Regions from separate parts of the Cohnella hongkongensis genome, predicted to be linked through region 1. Evidence: riboswitches for the same ligand, from Rfam matches in the RefSeq annotation. Region 1 holds a riboswitch; each other region holds the start of a gene.

Region 1 (4,556 bases):
AATTATTCAGCAAATCAAACTTTTGTTCCTGGCTCGTTGGAAGTAAAACATCTGACGTTGAAACCTGGTAACAATGTGATTGAGGAAGGAGCAACTGTTCCGGTTGAGGAGAAAGACCCCGATTTTGTGCTGAATGGGTCAGGCTTTACGCTGAAACTGGGCCCTATTAATTCTGCTTATCAGATTAAGTACAAAACAAAGTTGGGAGAGTCTTCTCCTATCGAAGGCACATATTCAAATGATGCTAAGCTATTCGATGAGGATACACCGGGCACTAATCTATTTGGTAAGAAAGCCTTTGTAACACCAGCGCACGAAGGGGAATACGTCAGCAAAACAGGCAAGCAGGTTGGTACCTCCGATGTTGCCGAATGGACAGTGGTCATCAATCCGAGCCAATCTTATATTGGAGCCAATTCGACGTTAACGGATACCTTGGTAGGAGATCAGATACTACTTGCGAACTCGTTTGAGTTGTACAAGACGAAGATCGAAGCGAATAATGACGGTGATATAAGTGGAATAGAAGGAACTAAGTTGGATCTAGAAGATAAGGCATTGTATGATCTTGTTGTTACAGACAACACATATTCTCTAACATTTAGGGAACCGCTGACGACCGCCTACACTTTGCGTTACAAGTCATATATTACAGCGGACAATGGCCAAGAAATCGGCAATAAAGCCGAATTTGAAGGACAGTCTTCGTCTGCGGTTACGGACAGCGAGATTAAGAAAATCGTTGTTTCCCTAGGAGGAGCGATCGCCGGAGCTTCCACTGGAAAGCAGAAGCTTAAAATTGTCAAGTCGGACGATGAAGGTAACCCGCTTGCCGATGCTCAATTCGAGCTGTGGAACTCCGCTAAAACGGTGCTTCTGGAGACGCTGGTAACGGGTTCGGACGGAACCGCCGAAACGGTTAAAGATTATCGATACAATGATACCAATGGATTGCCATATCTAATTGTAGAGACTGCAGCGCCGAACGGGCATGTTCGGGATTCGCAATTCGCAACCGGTAAAATCGTTAACTTTAAGGGAAATGCTGTTCCGATCGAAATTGAAAACAAGAAAATTCGTCAGGGCTTCCAGCTAATCAAGGTCGATTCCGCGAATACCTCGATTAAATTGGAAGGCGCCGAGTTTAAACTGCTTGATTCGAATGGCAATCAGGTTGGAGATCTGTTGACGACGGATGGCAATGGACAAATTGCTGCGAGGGATTTGGCCCCAGGCACCTACAAGCTGGAGGAAGTGAAGGCTCCGTTGTTCTATTCGTTGGATCCGACGCCGATCCAGTTGGACATTGCGGCCAATCAGACTGAGATTGTCGAACTCGAAGCAAAGAATTCGAAAGGCACGGGCGGCGAGCTTGTGGTCATTAAGGTAAATGCTAAGACGGAAGAAAAATTGAAAGATATTAAGTTTCAACTGAAAGATGCCAATGGCACTGTTGTGGGTGAAGATCGAACGGACGTCAATGGCGTAATTAGGTTTACAGGCTTGGATTATGGAAACTATACGTTGGAGGAAATGGAAGCTGAAGGTTTCGTAATCGAACAAGCCGAGACCGCGATTGTGATTACACAGCCAACGACGATAATCACGATAGAGAACAAGGCGAACGATCGTTCCGTCCGATTGACGAAGTACAATGCGAGCAAAACTCTGGTTCTCGGCGGAGCCGTCTTCGAACTGCAAGAACAGACGACGGCAATGGATCTGGAAGGTAACCCGATCTTCAAGCCAGTTTCCGGCATCGACGCATCCAAGCTGACGACTGATTCGAACGGTCAACTTTTCCTTGAAGATTTGCCGGCGAACAAGTATCGGCTGATCGAGGTGAAAGCTCCTAACGACTATCGTCTGAACGCGGATCCGGTCGAATTCGAGATTACGACGAATCAGACGTCGACGGTTCTGGTAGAAAAAACAAACGAGAGAATTCCGAGCTCGGGCGGCGGAGGTTGGACGCCTCCTCCGGAGACGCCGAAGCCAACGGAGGAGCCTGAGCCTACGGAATCTCCAGAACCTACGGAGTCTCCGAAGCCTACTGAATCTCCAGAGCCTTCCGAAACGCCGGGACCGACGGATCCGACAGATCCGACAGATCCGGAGGAACCGAAGCAGCCGGAAACGAAGATTGAAGAGAAAACGACGAACGACAAGCCGGTGGAAGGAAAAACGGAAGTTCCGGAAGGCGGCAAGGTGAGAGTCGGCGAAGAGCCGGAGCACGGTACGGTCCGCATTACGCCGGACGGCAAATGGGAATACACGCCTGACAAAGACTACAAAGGCAAAGATTCCTTCACCATCGTCATTACCGATTCGGATGGCAACGAACAAGAAATTCTCGTCGAGATCGACGTGGAAGACGTTCCACGCGGCGGGGTATCTGACGAGGAACAAGCTCCGGGCAGCACCAAGACTTTGCCGAAAACCGGCGAGAACAGTTCGCTGCCGCTTCAGCTGGCCGGTGTGGCGCTTATCGCTGCAGGAGCGTTCCTCATGAATCGCAATCGTATTTTCCGTATGAAGAAAAACTAGAGAGATAGAGAAATAGAGAGAAAAAATCAAAGTCGAATTAGAGAAAATAGCGAAAAACCTGCCGATTGACTGGCAGGTTTTTCCTTGCAAATTCGACGAAAATTCGCTATAATTTAATTACAAAAGCAAGCTCGATAACGGCAAACCTGTCGAAAGACAGCGACGCAAAGCTAGAGGGTCTTCCCTTCCGCAGGAAGGATGACAGCCAGCTACCGAAGGACTCGGCTTTTTTTGTTTTATTCGGACAAGCTTCACGATAATGGCAAACCTGTCGAAAGGCAGTGGCGCAAAGCTAGAGGGTCTTCCCTTCCGCAAGAAGGATGACAGCCAGCTACCGAAAGGAGTTTATCCATGTTCAGATATGCTCGACTGCTCTTGTCGGCGCTTGTTCTCTTCGCCGCAATTCCGGCTGTCGCCTATGGAAGCGCGGGAGCGAACAAGGCGACTCTGGACACGTCCCAATTGGACAAGGGGACGATCGGCATTCGGTTGGCGTACAAGCCTTCCGTGAACACGAAAGCGAAAATATCGAAGGGAAGCGCAAGCTATATCTATACGCTGACCCCAGAGGCGAAAGGACAGACGACTTGGCTGCCGCTGCAGATGGGGAACGGGCAATACGAGGTTGCCGTGCTGGAGAACGTATCCGGTACGAAGTACCGCGTCCTTTCCTCGGAGAAGATCGACGTCGCCGTTGCGAGAACGACCGATGTTTATCTGAATTCCACTCAAAATATCGGTTGGAAGGACGCGGAGGAGGCGCTTGCCAAAGCGAAGGAATTGACTCGCAACGCAACCACCGACGAAGAGAAGGCCAAAGCGGTCTACGAATATATCGTTCAAAATGTGAGCTACGATAAGGAACTGGCGCGCAAGGTCACTGCGGACTACTTGCCGGATATAGACGAGACGCTGGCATCGGGACAAGCGATCTGTTACGGGTATGCGACTTTGTACGCGGCAATGCTGCGCAGCGCGGGCATCCCGACCAAGCTGGCGATGGGAACTTCGACGCATGTGGCGGAATACCATGCATGGAACGAAGTCTATCTGAACGGCAAGTGGGTCGTCGTGGACACGACAGTGGACGCAGGCCTTGGCAAAAACAAGAAAAACGCAGCGTTCGCCAAAAAGGGAAGCGACTATACGGCAATCAAATATTATTAGATTTTCAGAAGAAACAGGCCGGAATCGTCATCGATTCCGGCCTGTTTTGCATTGTTGCGGGCGTTCTCAAGCATCCTCTTCGATAAGCTCGGCGTGGACGATGAGCCGATGCGTAGGATTAACGAGCGGGTCGCACGTAATCAAGGTCAGAATCGCTTTGTTTCCGTCCGCGTTCAGTACGGAGAGATCGGTCGGAACGACGACTTTGATGTCCGTCACGCGGTAGGCGATGCTCCTGTCCCTCAGCCGAATATCGATTCGATCTCCGATCTCCATCTCGTCAAGCCGGTTAAACATTCGCCCCTTCGTTCTTGCGCGGTGGGCGGCGACCGCCGCATTGCCGACCTCGCCGAGCGGGGCCGTCTCCGTCATATGAGCGGCGCCGACTTTCATATTTTTCTGCGTCGCTCCCGCCAGAATCGGCAGCTTCAGATCGATTTTGTCAATCTGAATGATGGCGATCGTCTTGTCGTCCATAGGCACCGATTCTTCATCGGGCGCATTGGACTCGACGGGTCCTTCGATTCCTCGATCGAGCACTTCGGAAAGCTGAACGAATTCCTGCTGCAAGGCGTATGAGCGCGTCGGATCGACGGTAGACAACGACCTTTCCATTTCGCTTAGCAGCCGCTTCTGCTCCCGGTCATCGACATATTCGCGGACGAAGGGGAAGGCGACCAGAATAAGCCCGGCGGCGATCAAAGCGTAGGCTATTTTTTTCATTCACGTCCTCCTGGCGTTGCAAGTGCTTTATCGTTAAGCTTGCGCGTTCTAACAGGGAGATGCCCCCGACTATAAAATCATAAATGATCCGGCTGAACAAAAACTGTACAGCGTATCCG
Region 2 (4,556 bases), on a different contig from region 1:
GCATTCGAACATTTCCCGGACTTCCCAAATCGCCGAATCGATCAGATGAACGATCGACACCGCCTCCACATCCTGCTCGCTGAGAGCGACGCCCTGTCTGGCCAGCAGCCGGACATCGCGATCCGTCAGCACCCGCGAGACGGGAACGACCAGCGTGCCGCTGTCGTTGTAGATGTTGCGATTGACTCGCATCCCGATATATCCCTTTAGTTGACTCGAACCCATGTTCATCCCACCATGCTAATCTTTATGTTGCGCTTAGGGTCGACCGTTTAGATGTGCCTCTTCAAGGCCTGAACATCGAATACCGTGCGCCCGACCGGCTCGAAAATGTCCTTGCAGTACTTTCCGACGCAGACTCGCCCGGAATACATTTTATTCACCTGAACCTTTCGCCTTGCTTTCAGCACCGAGTTGGCCCCGGTCTGGCCGCCGACGGTCATCGCCTTGATGCTGTCGCCGGCGTCGAGCCGAGAACCCCGGCATATCGCCTGTTCTGACAGGAAGACGATGTTCCGGGCGGAATACAGCTCGCACAGCAGCACGCCGTCGCGGTGAATGACGATGTCTCCGTTCGACTTCAATTCGCTGCCCTGGCATTGGTTGATGCTGATCTCCACTTGCTCCTCCTGCATTCGGGCCACATCCCCGTGAGTGTCCTGAAGCAGCGCGAGAAATCCCTGGACGAACTCGCGGGTAGCCGTCTCGATCAGCTTCGTCGGCATCGTGAACACTTCGGAAATTTCCTTCAGCTTCTCGTACTCCGTCTGCCGGATGTTGCGAATGTTGGTGATGACGAACTGCAGCTCCTTGATCAGCGGAACGATCTCCCTCATCTTCGTCTCGAGGAGAAGCTGCACAATCTGGCCGAAGCGCACCGGCTGCCGCTTCGCCTCGAGCGCCCCCTCTAGCGTCCCGGACGCCGCGAGCAGCTTCTCTATCCAGTCGCAAAGCTGCTTGGACGTATGATAGAGACGATTGAACAAGACGCCGAAGTAACCGGAATACAGCCGACTGGAAATGACATTGCCGCGAACATTGATGCTGCCAGTGGCCGTGATCGTCGAATTGAACACATGACCGTAGACGTACACGTTGCCGAGCGATTCGACGATCATGTTGTCGGTGACGTCCCCGCAGACGATCACGTCTCCGGAAAACACGATATTGCCGGTCGAAATATCTACGTTGCCCGAGACGACGTACGAAGTGGAGACGTCGAACGTCTTGATCTTCCCCCCGGTTATTCTGGGCCTCCCCTGCTTCCTCGCGATGACCTGGCCGTCCGGGGTCAGCTCGACGCTGGGCTTCGTCAGAATAAACAGATCCTTGGGAGGCTGCGGCAGCGTAATGTTGCCCAACACGTCGTACCCGGCGGTTCCGTCCACCATCGGAATTTTCCGGGCCATCAGATCGCCCTTCTGGACGGTCGGAATCCGAAGGTGGTTGCGAAAGTCGATCACTCCGTCGGCTTCGAAAAACTCGCTCCTCACCTGCTGATCGAAATAAATTTCCAGCCGGGCGTCCTCGCCCTCTACCGACGGCTTGCCGCTGGCCACGACGACAGGCTCGAAGGTCGGGTTCAGCAGCTCCCTCTGAATGGCGCCGAATTCGATGCGGGACTTGATCGACATCTCCTCGAGCCTCGCCACCACGTCGGCTAACTGGACAGTTTTCAGAACGATGCTCTCGTCGTCCTCCGCCCGGACGATCACTCTCCGGTCGGGGCCGGCATCGACCAGTCTGGCCGCATAACGCTCTTTCGCGAACAGGCGCAGATGGGCCTGCAGCTTGTCCTCGGTAATCGTAATCTCGAATAGAGGCTGCTCCTCGATGCCCCACGTCATTTTGTCCTCGGCCCGCACTTGGGCTTCCCAGGCCACTTCCTCGCCGTTGACGAACAGCCGCACCGGGCTCATCGGGTAGATAACGGCATACTCGCCTCCGGGCCCGGGATTCTGCACATAGATTTGCTGATTGCGAACCCGAATCGTGCCGTCCTGTCCGGGAGAGCGCCCCCCCTCCTCCCGTTCGTCCGGTGCGGGCGCCGTCTCCGGCTCCCCCTCCCCGTCTTCGCCGCCGATATCCAGCCGGCGAATCAACTGTCTCAATTCGGATTCGGAAATATGCTTGTTCAAGCTTCACACCTCGCGACAACAAAAAAGACACTCTCCCGAATGGGAAAGTGCCTTAACGCTCCATTCGGCGGCCTGGCAGCCGTTGAACTGGGAAGTTCTTTAGGCCCATAGCTTTGCGTCCCTATCTTTCGAAAGGTTTGCCGTTTCCTGTATGCGTCTCCTCGATGTATATTTAACTAGTAAAATTGAACATCTCCGCCTATTTACGTCGTGCATCACTATTAATTATAAGTCTATAGTCGCAATGATTTCAAGAGATTTATCGATTAACCGCCGATTCCAGCCGGACGATCCATCCGAACGGATCCTCGACCGTTCCCCTCTGGATCCCCGTCATGAAGTCGTACACTCGGGCGGACAGCGGTCCGGTGCGCCCACCGTTCAACGTCAGCTTGTCGCCCCGCCAGTTCAACTCACCGATCGGAGAGATGACGGCCGCCGTGCCCGTGCCGAACGCTTCCTCCAGCGTTCCCTTCCGATAAGCCTCGACCAGCTCGTCGATCGAAACTGCGCGCTCCTCGACGTCGATCCCCCAATGCTTCAGCACTTGAAGGACGGAATCCCGCGTTACTCCGTCCAGAATGCTTCCGTTCAGCGCGGGGGTGACGACTTTGCCGGCGATCTTGAAGAAGACGTTCATGCTGCCGACCTCTTCGATATATTTGCGGTGCACGCCGTCCAGCCACAGCACCTGCGAATACCCTTTGCCGGATGCCTCCTCTTGCGCTTTAAGCCCTGCCGCGTAGTTGCCCCCGGTTTTGGCGTTGCCGACGCCGCCCGGCACCGCGCGGACGTATTCCGACTCCACATAGATCGTGACCGGGTTAATCCCTTCGGCGTAATAAGAGCCTACCGGGGACAAAATAATGATGAAATAATAGCTCTCCGAAGGGGATACGCCCAACGTCGCCTCGGTCGAGATGATGAACGGGCGAATGTACAGCGAAGTGCCCTCGTCTGTCGGAATCCAGTCCTCGTCGATCTCCAGCAGCTTCTTCAGCGCGGCCATCGCCAGATCCTCGTCGACCGGCGGAATGCTGAGACGGGCGTTGGAGCGGTTCAGCCTCTGCAAATTTTTGAAGGGCCGGAACAGCAGCGCCGATCCCCCCGGCGTCTTGTAGGCCTTCATGCCCTCGAAGACGGTCTGGCCGTAGTGAAACACTTTGGCGGCCGGATCGAGCGAGATCGGCTGGTAAGGTACGATTCTCATATCGTGCCAGCCTTGGCCTTCCGTATATTCCATGATAAACATATGATCCGTGAACTGCTTGCCGAAGACGAGCGACGAAGCTTCGGGTTTCTTCTTGGGGGCGGTCGTCCGCTCTACCGCGATGTTGTGGGCCATGTCCGCTTCTTCTCCTCCTTATTATGCGAGCGCTTTATAATTGAATGATACCAGAGCGGGATGTATATTGATAATATCTGTTTTGTCGGTAATGTATACCTTTCAGGTATGGAGGCGGTTTACATGGATATGCGGCAGCTTCGTTACTTTCTCGCGATCGCGCACGAAGGACAGATTACCCGGGCGGCCAAGCAGCTGAACATGGAGCAGCCTCCGCTCAGCCGCCAGCTCAAGCAGATGGAGCAGGAGCTTGGCGTCGTGCTGTTCGATCGCAACGGCAAGCGGCTTCAGCTAACCCAGGCCGGGGAGATGCTGAGAGATCGGGCCATCGCGCTGATGAAGCAGTTCGAAGATACGATCACCTACGTGCAGGAGCTCGGAGAGGGCGTACAGGGCGTTCTGTCGATCGGCGCGGTCGTATCGTGCGTCTCGCTGCTCCCTCCGGTTCTCCGCCGATTTACGGAGAAATATCCTCAGGTGACCTTCAAAATCCAGGAGGGCGATCACTTCCTGCTCGGGGAGCTGCTTGAGAACCGGGAGCTCGAATTTATCGTCACCCGACTTCCGTTCCAGTCCGACTTCCAATCCCAACACTATTCGATGCTTCCGCTGCCTTCCGATCCTTTCGTCGCGCTGCTCCCGGCGCAGTGGCTTCCGGCCGGGAAGACGTCGATGACGTTGGAGGAGCTCGCGCAGTTCCCGTTCCTGACTCTGAAGACGGACAGGACGACTGGCATGCACAATCAGGTGTTTCACGAGTTCAAGCAGTTGGGCCTGGAGCCGCGAATCGTCAGCGAGTGCTCCAGCGTCGCCATCGCGATCTCTCTCGTCGCCGCCGGGATCGGGGCGGCCATCCTTCCGAAGTCGGTCATGAACGCCTTCGCTCCGCCGAATGTCGTGCAGATCGCGATCGGCAACGTTCGCCTCGAGAGCGAGATCGGCGTCATCTGGCTTCGCCACCGCCACCTCTCGAAGAGCGCCCGTCATCTCATGGAGATGCTTGTGGAATAAGACGGAGCCGTCCGGAGGCCGTCCCTGCCTGCAGCCGGGCTTGGGACGGCCGGCCGAAGCCG
Region 3 (4,556 bases), on a different contig from region 1:
GTCCCGAATGACGGTATTTCGTACTTGTTCCGACGTCGACCGCTACTCCGTTGACCTCCAGATCATAGGAGGTAGCGCCCGCTACTTCGTCCCATTCTAGAAGAATATGATCGCCTGCAATAGTCGTTGCACGCAGATGACGTGGAACAGACGGAAGCGTAACCGCTTGGACGGCCTCGCTCCATCCGCTCGATCCTTCACTGTTGTTTGATCTGACTCGGTAAGTATGAATCGTGTTCGGCTGCAAGTTGGCATGCAGATATTGCGTGGCCTCAAGGCCTCCAACGATCATGCCGTCGACCTCAATATCGTAGTTATCCGCCCCGGAGACTGCATCCCAACTCACGGCGATGGAAGTATCCGTCGCTACGGTATACAATGCGCCTGTCGCTCCGGGCAGAGTTGACTTAGCCACGATGGCGCTCCACTTTCCGGGCCCGCTGGCATTATGCGCCCGAACTCTAAACGTACGCTGCAAGTTCGGATTCAGATCAAGTTCCGTATAGGAAGTTACATTGCCGTTATCGATAATCGTGTTGTAGGTTTCGATATCATATCTCGAAGCGCCTACCACTTCATCCCATGTTAACGTTAGGGAATTACTTGTGGAATGAATCCTTATATTGGCGGGCACATCCGGTAAAGTCCATACCTCTTGCTGCACGGACCAAGCACCTTTAATATCCCCCCTGACCGCTCTGACCCTATACTTATGCAGAGTGCCCGGTTCCAGCGGTTCATGGGTAAAAGCGGATTGGCTGCCTAGAGAGTGCATAACCCCATCTACCTCTAACTCGTAACTATTCGCATTGAAGGCCGTCGTCCATGCGGCATTCACGACGTTCTCCGTCGCGGTCGCCGTAAGCATCGGCACCGGGAACGGCGACAATTGGCTTTGCGGCACGATCTCCTTCGCGCCGGACGCGCTGGCCCAATTCAAAACGGCTTGAGGCTGCCCCCCTCGATTGGCATATTCGAGACGAATGTCATACTCGATTCCGGCTTCGAGAACAAGCGAACCGGAGTACTTGCCGTTTCCCGTTTCCTCCCATTTGTCGACAAGAAGTACACCGTTCACCCACAGCTTTACCCCGCCGCGAACGTCCATTTCGAACTCGTACATCTCCGTGAAATAAGGCGTAATTTGCCCCGTCCATCTTACCGACATGTTACCGTCGTTCAGTCCGGCGTTGGAGATCGGCAGCTTGTTTCTCAAGTTTACGTTCTCATCTACGATCGTGAATGTCTCGCCGGTTAAATTCGGTTCGGTATAGTACTCTGCGAGCAACCCGTTAATCCTGTAATGCAGCTTTGTTTGACCATTCGCGCTGATGCCGGTGGCGATGGTCGGCTTCTGATTCGCTGTGATGCTGCCGCCGATCGCGACGACGCCTCCGGTTTGAATATTCAAGTGATTATTAACGTGAATATCGTCGCGAATGAATGCATCGCCGATACTGACGTTGATGTTCGCCGTTTGATTATTCGACACCAAGCTACCGATGAGCATTTCTTGCCTGATGGTCATATCTACCTTGGTGTTAATATGCATGTTGTCGACAACAAGAAGTCGGTCAGCCTGCACGTTCAATTGGCCGTTGTTATAGATAAGACTTCCCGCAGCCATATCGCCTGCCGCCCGCACGACGGAATCGTTATTTAAATGAAGTGTGCCCCCGATCCACATATCCCCTTTTCCGGCTGACTGCTGATCCGGCGCATTCAAGCTTAACGTCAAATTCGTATTTGCGTTCAAATTTCCCTTGACCACCAGCGTTCCGTAGACGGTAAGCGTTAAATTCCGGTTCGTATTCAAACCGTCCAAGATAAGAAATACCGGCTTGGACGGCGAGCCGAATGTCGCGGAAGCATCCAGATTCAGATGCCCTGCCTTCATGACGACGTATTCGCTCGAACTTCCAAGAATCGCCGATTCCAGGTCGCTTGCCTTGCAATCCGCGCACGATTTGGCCTGCTGCTCCATCGCAGCAATTCGTTGTTCCATTACGAATATTTGTTCGTTCATATAGTTATCAATAGCCTGACCCAGTTCTTTCACCCTGACGGACGAAATGGCATTGTGTTCATTGCGCTGCGAGCCGGATAAAATTACCTTGTCCCCAGGCACATTATTTAGCTCCGCAGGCAACCCGATATAAGGCAATGACGTTGAACGATTAACCGGAACGATTTTCGTGATCTCTACCGTATGGATGAAAGCCGAAGGGCTGACCGGATCTCCCTTCAGGGTTAATCTGCCATCGTTCAATTGAACGCGCTTCTTCACCTTGTCCAGTCCGCCGGCCGGAAGCACGACGTGATCCCAGAACGCGACATCCTCTACCTGGAGCGTAGTGGTGCTGCCATAAACGGCATGACCTACGCTAATTTCTACCTCGTAGCTGCCAACAGGCAATGCAATTTCCCACTGCCCTCCGGCCTGCATCTCGATAGCTGAATCCAGCAACGAAGAACCATATACGGCCTCGTTGACTGTATAGAGCGTATGATCGAAGTTCCATCCGTAAGTGTATCCGTTCCGTTCTCCGTAAGGTTCGCCGTAATCTGGGAGGTACCCGCCCGCTGCAGGGGCTAGTGGAGATGTGAATTGAATACGGATATCCGGCGATTCGGACGATGCCTGAACTGGAGAATTCCATGATGAAGGTACGATGATTTGCACAAGAAAGACGAAACATAGAACTATAGCCAGCCTGGAAACGATTCGGCCACTCATTACACACTTCCCCTTTTATGGTTAAAATAGGATATTAAAACAAAAAATAAAAGACCAGTAGAGCGGGCAACCCGGCTACCATCGCAATCGGTCTTCCGACCGATGCCTAAGGTCCGTGGCTTTGCGTCCCTGTCTTTCGAACAGGTTTGCCTTTTTCAGTTCAAATGGCCTTGATTAAAAGGGTTATTTAGTCTTCTTAGGTAGATTTACCCTCTCGCTATTTCGACATTTTACACGTTTTTCCTTTTGGTATCTACTCATTATTTCGTAATTTAAGACTAAAGTTATAGAAATTGTGACAAAGCAGTGGCCCAAGCTTGTAACGAGCCTGATCCAGAAGAACGTGGATACACTGAAGATTGCGACTTGGAATGGTAATCTTACAGCCTCCAGGATTCAACAGGAGAGTCCGTTCAGAGCCTCCGCTTGCGAAAATGGTTCGGAGCCATCCCCACCTTCTTCTTGAACAGATTGGAAAAGTAGAACTCGTCCGCGAAGGATAGGTGCGCCGCGACCTCCCGAACGGTCATGCCCGTGCTTCTGAGCAGCTTTTGCGCGAAATCGAGCTTTAATTGAAGATGGTAATGATACGGCGTGACGCCGTACTGGCGCTTGAACAGGCGGATCGTTTGCGATTCCGACTTTCCGACGACCGCCGCGAGCTCGGACAGGGAAACATTCTCCGACACGCGATAATCCAGGTACGTTTTCAGCTTCGCCGCATCCGATCGAATGGCCGGCGCATACAGATGCTCGTTCATTTTAATCAAAAGCTCGTGCACGGCCAACGTGCAGTTGAGCACGGAGTTGTCGCCGCCGGCCTGCGCGTTGCGGACAATCCGCTGCAAATAATCCATGGAGTAGAAGCCCGGGATATGGTAGCAGCCTTCAAGCCCGTACCGGCGGATCAGATCCGTCAGCAGCTCCCCTTTGACGTTGACCCAAATTTTAACCCACGGATCGTCCTTGTCGGAGAAATACAAATGATCCTGTCCCTGGTGCAGGAAATACGTATCCCCCGCCTTCGGATAAAATTCCTTCGAATCGATCTTGACCGTTCCGCGCCCTCTGACAATGTATTCGATGGTGCTCACCGCCGAGCCGGGCCGAACGATCCGGTACGTGCCGTCGCAGAAGGATTTTCCGGCCATTTCGAAGATCAAGCCGTATGCTGTCCCGGCGCCCTCCGGGAAGGCGTAAATTTCTTCTCTCATGCGCATTTTCCTCATTCAATCATCTTTTTTATCTATCCCTTGCCCTCTTCGACGTCAGTATACTATATGTAGATCGCATAGAACAGGAGATGATCGAATGAGCTTCAGACCCTCTGCAGTTCCTCTGATTACCGTTGATCCGTATTTCAGCATTTGGTCTTTCGCCGACTGCCTGTACGACGACCATACCCGTCATTGGACCGGACAGCGCAACGGCATGCTCGGCCTGCTTAAGGTCGACGGCGAGGCGTACCGTTTCATGGGGAAGGTGGAGGCGTTCGGCGAACGCTATTATGCCGAGCCGCAGGCGCTTCCGCAGATCAAGCTGGAGGTCAAGCCGCTGACGACAATCTACACCTTCGCCAACGAGCAGGTGGAATTGACTTTGCGCTTCTTCACGCCGCTTCTTCCCGATCGGCTTGCTCTTCTGTCCCGCCCGGCCTCCTACATCGAATACGATATCGCGATAAAAGACGGGCAGCGGCACGACATTGAGGTGTACTTCGATATCGCCGGCGAATGCAGCGTCAACACGATGGATCAGAAGGTGGTCTTCCGCCGGGGAACGGATTCCGTCTACTGCGGCAACGCGGAGCAGAAGCCGC
Region 4 (4,556 bases), on a different contig from region 1:
GGGGACATCTCCGATTTCGAGGATCGGGACAGCGTCGATATGGTAGTCACGCTGCACGCCTGCGATACGGCAACGGATGCGGCTTTGCTGAAGGCGATCGGCTGGGAGGCGAGCGTGATTTTGTCGGTTCCCTGCTGCCAGCACGAGCTGTTCCGCCAAATCTCCCAGCCCGCGCTGCAGCCGTTGCTGAAGCACGGCATTCTAAAGGAGCGGTTCGCGGCTCTTGCGACGGATGCGATTCGGGCGAATTTGCTGGAGCTTGCCGGCTATCGCACTCAGCTGCTCGAGTTTGTCGACTTGGAGCATACGCCGAAAAACCTGCTGATTCGAGCCGTTAAAGGCCGCGGCAAGCCCGATCTCGAGAATCTGAGAGCGGAGTACGAGCGTTTTCGCGATTTTCTGTCCGTTTCTCCCTACATGGAAAGGGATTTCAAACAATAAATCTAAAGTCTTATAAAAATAAGTAAAAAAGGACTTGAAATTGGATGGGAAATATATAAAATAAAGTCTTTCGATGGATATCTTATTGTCGGAAAAAGCGGCGATATGGTAAAATCAAACATGCCTGCCGCATTTTTTAATCCAGCCCTTTTATGAAAAGGTGAATGCCTTGGGAGTCGAATGGATTGATTTTATCCTTTTTCTTATGCTTTTTGTTTTATTCGTCGTCGTCATTGCCGTAAACAGAATCACGACGACGCATAAAGTGTATTTGGCGTTTCATTTTGTTATGATGTTATGGCCACTGGGGCAGTTCGCCGTTAAGCTGACGGATTTCCCGGGCGTTCAGCTGTTCTTCATCAACTTATCCTTCGTAGCCATGGGGGCGCTCGGCCCCGGATGGTTATTCTTTGTTTTTTTCCTGACGAACAAGGCGACGCAGATGAGGGGCGGGCGGGTTCTGCTGTATATTACGCCTGCGACACTGTGCGTCGCTGCGGCCCTGTGGAATCCGGACAACCTGTTCATGGCCCCGGCCGCGGACAACTATACGGTTCGTGAGTACGGCCCTCTGTTCTGGCTGCTTGTGCTCAGCCAGTTCGCGTACTTTTTTATCGCTCTGCTGAATATGTTCCAAGCGCTGAAAACGGTCACTTCCGTGAATCAGCGCAAGCAGCTTGCAACCGCTTTAATCGGCATGTTCGTGCTGACGGGACTCGGACTTCTCGACGTATTCGTCAACGTCCTGCTGGACGAGTGGCTGCCGGTCGTGCCGGGCTTGCTGTCGCTGGGCATTCTGCTGTCCGACCTCTGCTTCGTCATCGCCATCTACCGGTTCGGCATGCTGGACATTCTGAGCATGGCTCAACGGGACATTTTCGAGCATATGACGACCGGCGTGATCGTGGTGGACGAGAACGGCAAGGTGCTGGAGGTCAACCGCGGGGCGTCTCCCCTCGTTCAAGTAACGAAGGGAGACACGTTCGAGATGGAGAAGTTCCTGGCCCCGCTGCAGGTGCAGGGGGAAGTCTACGAATTTCTGTATCGCTATAATCACCATCCCCACGAGAAGCTGCAGATGGAGTTTTCGCTGCAGGATTCGTCGGGCCGACACGTCTCGATTCAAATTTCGCCCGTCCTGGACAGCAGGAAGACGCTGCTGGGGCGGATCATTACGTTTCACGACGTCTCGGAGCTGCGCAAGCTGGTCGTGGAGATGAACCGCAAGAACGAAGCGCTGCACGAGCGCAATCTGGAGCTGATCACGATCCAGGAAGAGCTGTTTCGCGTCAATCAGAAGCTGGAGCAGATGGCCGTCACCGACGGATTGACCGGGTGCTTCAACCGCAGATATTTAATGCAGCAGTTGGAGCATGAAGTGCTGTTGAACATGAGGTATCAGATTCCGTTCGCCATCTTCCTGTTCGATATCGACCATTTTAAACAAATCAACGACAAATACGGCCATCTCGTCGGCGACGAGGTGCTTCGCAGCACGGCGGACACCGTCCGGTCCATGCTTCGGAGAACCGATATTCTGGCCCGTTACGGGGGAGAGGAATTCACCGTATATTTGCCTCATACGAACCGGGAGCAGGCGGAGCTGCTGGCGGAAAGAATTATGCTGGCCGTCGGAGAAAATCAGGTTGACGCGGGCTCGGAGAAGGTAGGCGTCACGATCAGTATGGGGGTGCTGTCCGAATCCAGCGAAAATCTGAAGTTCGGCGATCCCAAGGAATATTTGCGAGAGGTGTTCTCGAGCGCGGACGCCGCGCTGTACAAGGCGAAGAACGAAGGGCGGAACCGGGTGGTCATGGCTCGCTGAGAGGTGAGACCGTCGGCAAAAAACATATGACGAAAAGCGGTTAAATATGGTACAATCATGCCATCGAGATGGATGACGATAAAGGCAAACTTGCCGAAAGGCAAGGACGCAAAGCTACAGGGTCTAATGTCTTGCGGACGATGACAGCCTGGCTGCCGATAGTCCCCACATGGATGATTCAGGCGAAGCGGGCTGCTCTATATAGAGAGTTGCCTGTTTTTTTTGCATATAGAGAAGCAGACAGGCAGGAGATGGAGGGACGTGGATGGCCTATACTGGAGACAACAGAGTCGCTTTATCCGACAAGGACTTGCTTCCCTTGAACGTGCTGCTGCACTGCCGAACCGTCGTGGAGGGGAAAAATTTCGTCACGACGGGCGTCATGACCTATGTGGAGGGCGAGCTGTTCGAGGTCGAGATTCCGGAGTTCGAGCAGTTCGATCTGGGAGAAACGGTGAAGCTGACCGTATACTCCCCGGCGGGGATTCAGTCCATGTCATCGATTGTGTTCGCGAAATACGAAGGAGCGATCGCGCTTCTGCAGCCCCCCGAGCTGCAAAAGAGATTCAAGGAAAGAAGGGAGCATCCCCGGGTCGAGATCGACGGGAGCGTCAAGAGGGTTCGCGTGCTGAGCGATTCCGGAGAGGGAGCGGACGTCCCGGATGCGGAAAGCCTCAAAATTCACGACATCAGCATATCCGGAATCAGCTTCTCCGGCTCCGACGCCCCGCATTTCGCGTCGAAGTCGAGGTTGAGGGCGACGATCGAGATCGGCATTACGTTCGACTGCGAGCTCGAAATCGTACGCCGCGAGCGTCTGGAGGAATCGATTCTGTGCGGGGCCAGGATGCATGTTGTCGAGCCCGAGATGCTTCGCCCGCTGCGCGCGCTCATTCTGCGTCAGCAGGTACAGAAAAATGCGAATACCCGCCGCAGCGCCGTCAAGAAAAGCTAGCGGAAAAAAGAAGCAGACCCGGCCGGGTCTGCTTTTTGCGCGATTCTGCGTCTAGAGGACGCCGAGGGCATTTTTGCTTGGGCGAGCGTGAATGAGCGGCATATCCCTTCCTCGCCCTTCGCCTCCGTTGGCTTATCCCCCGAACGCGTCGCGGAAAGCTTTCATGAGCTTGGCCCGATCGACGTTCCACAGCTCGGCGATGTCTCCGCTGACTTCCTCGTCCCACCAGTCGGCCAGCTTCTTGCGATTGCTCTTGTTTTCCGCGATCCACATCAGATTGCCGATCACCCGCTTGAAATACAGCTCTTCCGCTTGCCGGACAAGCGGGGAAGGGATGTGCTGCTTTAGCCTTTTGACGGTCCGGTACAGCTCGTTCGAACAAGCCCGGCGAATGCTGCGCGGCGTCGGCAGCGGGGCGGAGTGCTTTTCCTGAAACATTTTCACCGGCTACACCTGCCTCTCTTCCATACCCTATGCGGGAGAAAAAGCGGCGGTCACCGCCAGGCTATTGAATGACGAGGTACCCGACCATCGGGCCGCCCGTTTTCGGATCGGCATGCGTCTGACAGATGATCGTATAAATACCGGCTTCCTTCGGCGTGAAATTGACGACGGTCGTCTTGCCTTTGCTGATGTTGCCCTTGATATCCAAGCCTTCGATGACGAACGGATGGGACTGGCCGTTGATGCCGGTAATCCGCAGTTCGACCGGAACGCCTTTCTTGGCGACGACCGTACCCGGGTAGAACAGGTAAGTCTCGAGCTTCTTGCCGTTATCCGCCGTAGCCGTAAACTCTCCCGTCGTCAGATGCAGCACCTGCTTGCCCGCTTCCTGGCCAGCAGGGGCCATCGCGGGCTTCGATTGCTGCCAGCCGATGTAGGCCCCGGCCAAAATGACGACCGCCGCGATCACGGCGTACAGTTGGATCTTCTTGCGATTAAGGATGACGATCTTATTCATGCCGCGCTCTCTCCTCTTCAACTTTGTCCACCTCTATGTCCACCTCAATGTCCACCTAATCGAAGTTTATGCGGAGGCCCGTCCTCTCATGACAAGCCTGCAACGATTTTACGAGAACGCCGTATAACTGGAAGGAAGCTGCAAGCTTGTGCTAGAATGAAAGACGGCTTCGAGACGAGGATCGGAATCCATGGGGAGAAGGCGGGTTGCAAAACAATGATGGATACGCTGCACGAATGGTTGTCGCAATTGGTGGCCTGGATTGAAAGTTTGGGCTACTGGGGCATTATTATCGGATTGGCGATCGAGGTCATTCCCAGCGAAATCGTACTGGGCTACGGCGGATATCTTGTGCATCAGGGAATTATTTCTTT

The links. A riboswitch is a leader RNA that binds a small molecule or an ion and turns the genes downstream of it on or off. The one in region 1 is predicted to bind cyclic di-GMP.
Region 2: another riboswitch for cyclic di-GMP. It lies ahead of ACFO3S_RS08465 (DUF342 domain-containing protein); the one in region 1 lies ahead of ACFO3S_RS12900 (transglutaminase-like domain-containing protein).
Region 3: another riboswitch for cyclic di-GMP. It lies ahead of ACFO3S_RS05425 (fibronectin type III domain-containing protein); the one in region 1 lies ahead of ACFO3S_RS12900 (transglutaminase-like domain-containing protein).
Region 4: another riboswitch for cyclic di-GMP. It lies ahead of ACFO3S_RS26995 (PilZ domain-containing protein); the one in region 1 lies ahead of ACFO3S_RS12900 (transglutaminase-like domain-containing protein).

The regions. Positions count from the first base shown of each region.
Region 1 is NZ_JBHSEP010000008.1:87,907-92,462, reverse strand. Features, by position in the region: gene ACFO3S_RS12905 (collagen binding domain-containing protein) at 1-2,547, shown strand, start outside; cyclic di-GMP riboswitch class I at 2,677-2,764, shown strand; cyclic di-GMP riboswitch class I at 2,799-2,886, shown strand; gene ACFO3S_RS12900 (transglutaminase-like domain-containing protein) at 2,899-3,714, shown strand; gene ACFO3S_RS12895 (class D sortase) at 3,781-4,437, opposite strand.
Region 2 is NZ_JBHSEP010000004.1:259,843-264,398, reverse strand. Features, by position in the region: gene ACFO3S_RS08470 (HD-GYP domain-containing protein) at 1-192, opposite strand, end outside; gene ACFO3S_RS08465 (DUF342 domain-containing protein) at 273-2,138, opposite strand; cyclic di-GMP riboswitch class I at 2,202-2,290, opposite strand; gene ACFO3S_RS08460 (branched-chain amino acid aminotransferase) at 2,398-3,483, opposite strand; gene ACFO3S_RS08455 (LysR family transcriptional regulator) at 3,607-4,494, shown strand.
Region 3 is NZ_JBHSEP010000002.1:508,106-512,661, forward strand. Features, by position in the region: gene ACFO3S_RS05425 (fibronectin type III domain-containing protein) at 1-2,737, opposite strand, end outside; cyclic di-GMP riboswitch class I at 2,800-2,898, opposite strand; gene ACFO3S_RS05430 (AraC family transcriptional regulator) at 3,151-3,951, opposite strand; gene ACFO3S_RS05435 (glutaminase domain-containing protein) at 4,049-4,556, shown strand, end outside.
Region 4 is NZ_JBHSEP010000033.1:4,966-9,521, forward strand. Features, by position in the region: gene ACFO3S_RS26985 (class I SAM-dependent methyltransferase) at 1-441, shown strand, start outside; gene ACFO3S_RS26990 (histidine kinase N-terminal 7TM domain-containing diguanylate cyclase) at 647-2,266, shown strand; cyclic di-GMP riboswitch class I at 2,340-2,426, shown strand; gene ACFO3S_RS26995 (PilZ domain-containing protein) at 2,532-3,221, shown strand; gene ACFO3S_RS27000 (dehydrogenase) at 3,354-3,665, opposite strand; gene ACFO3S_RS27005 (cupredoxin domain-containing protein) at 3,727-4,182, opposite strand; gene uptA (undecaprenyl phosphate transporter UptA) at 4,399-4,556, shown strand, end outside.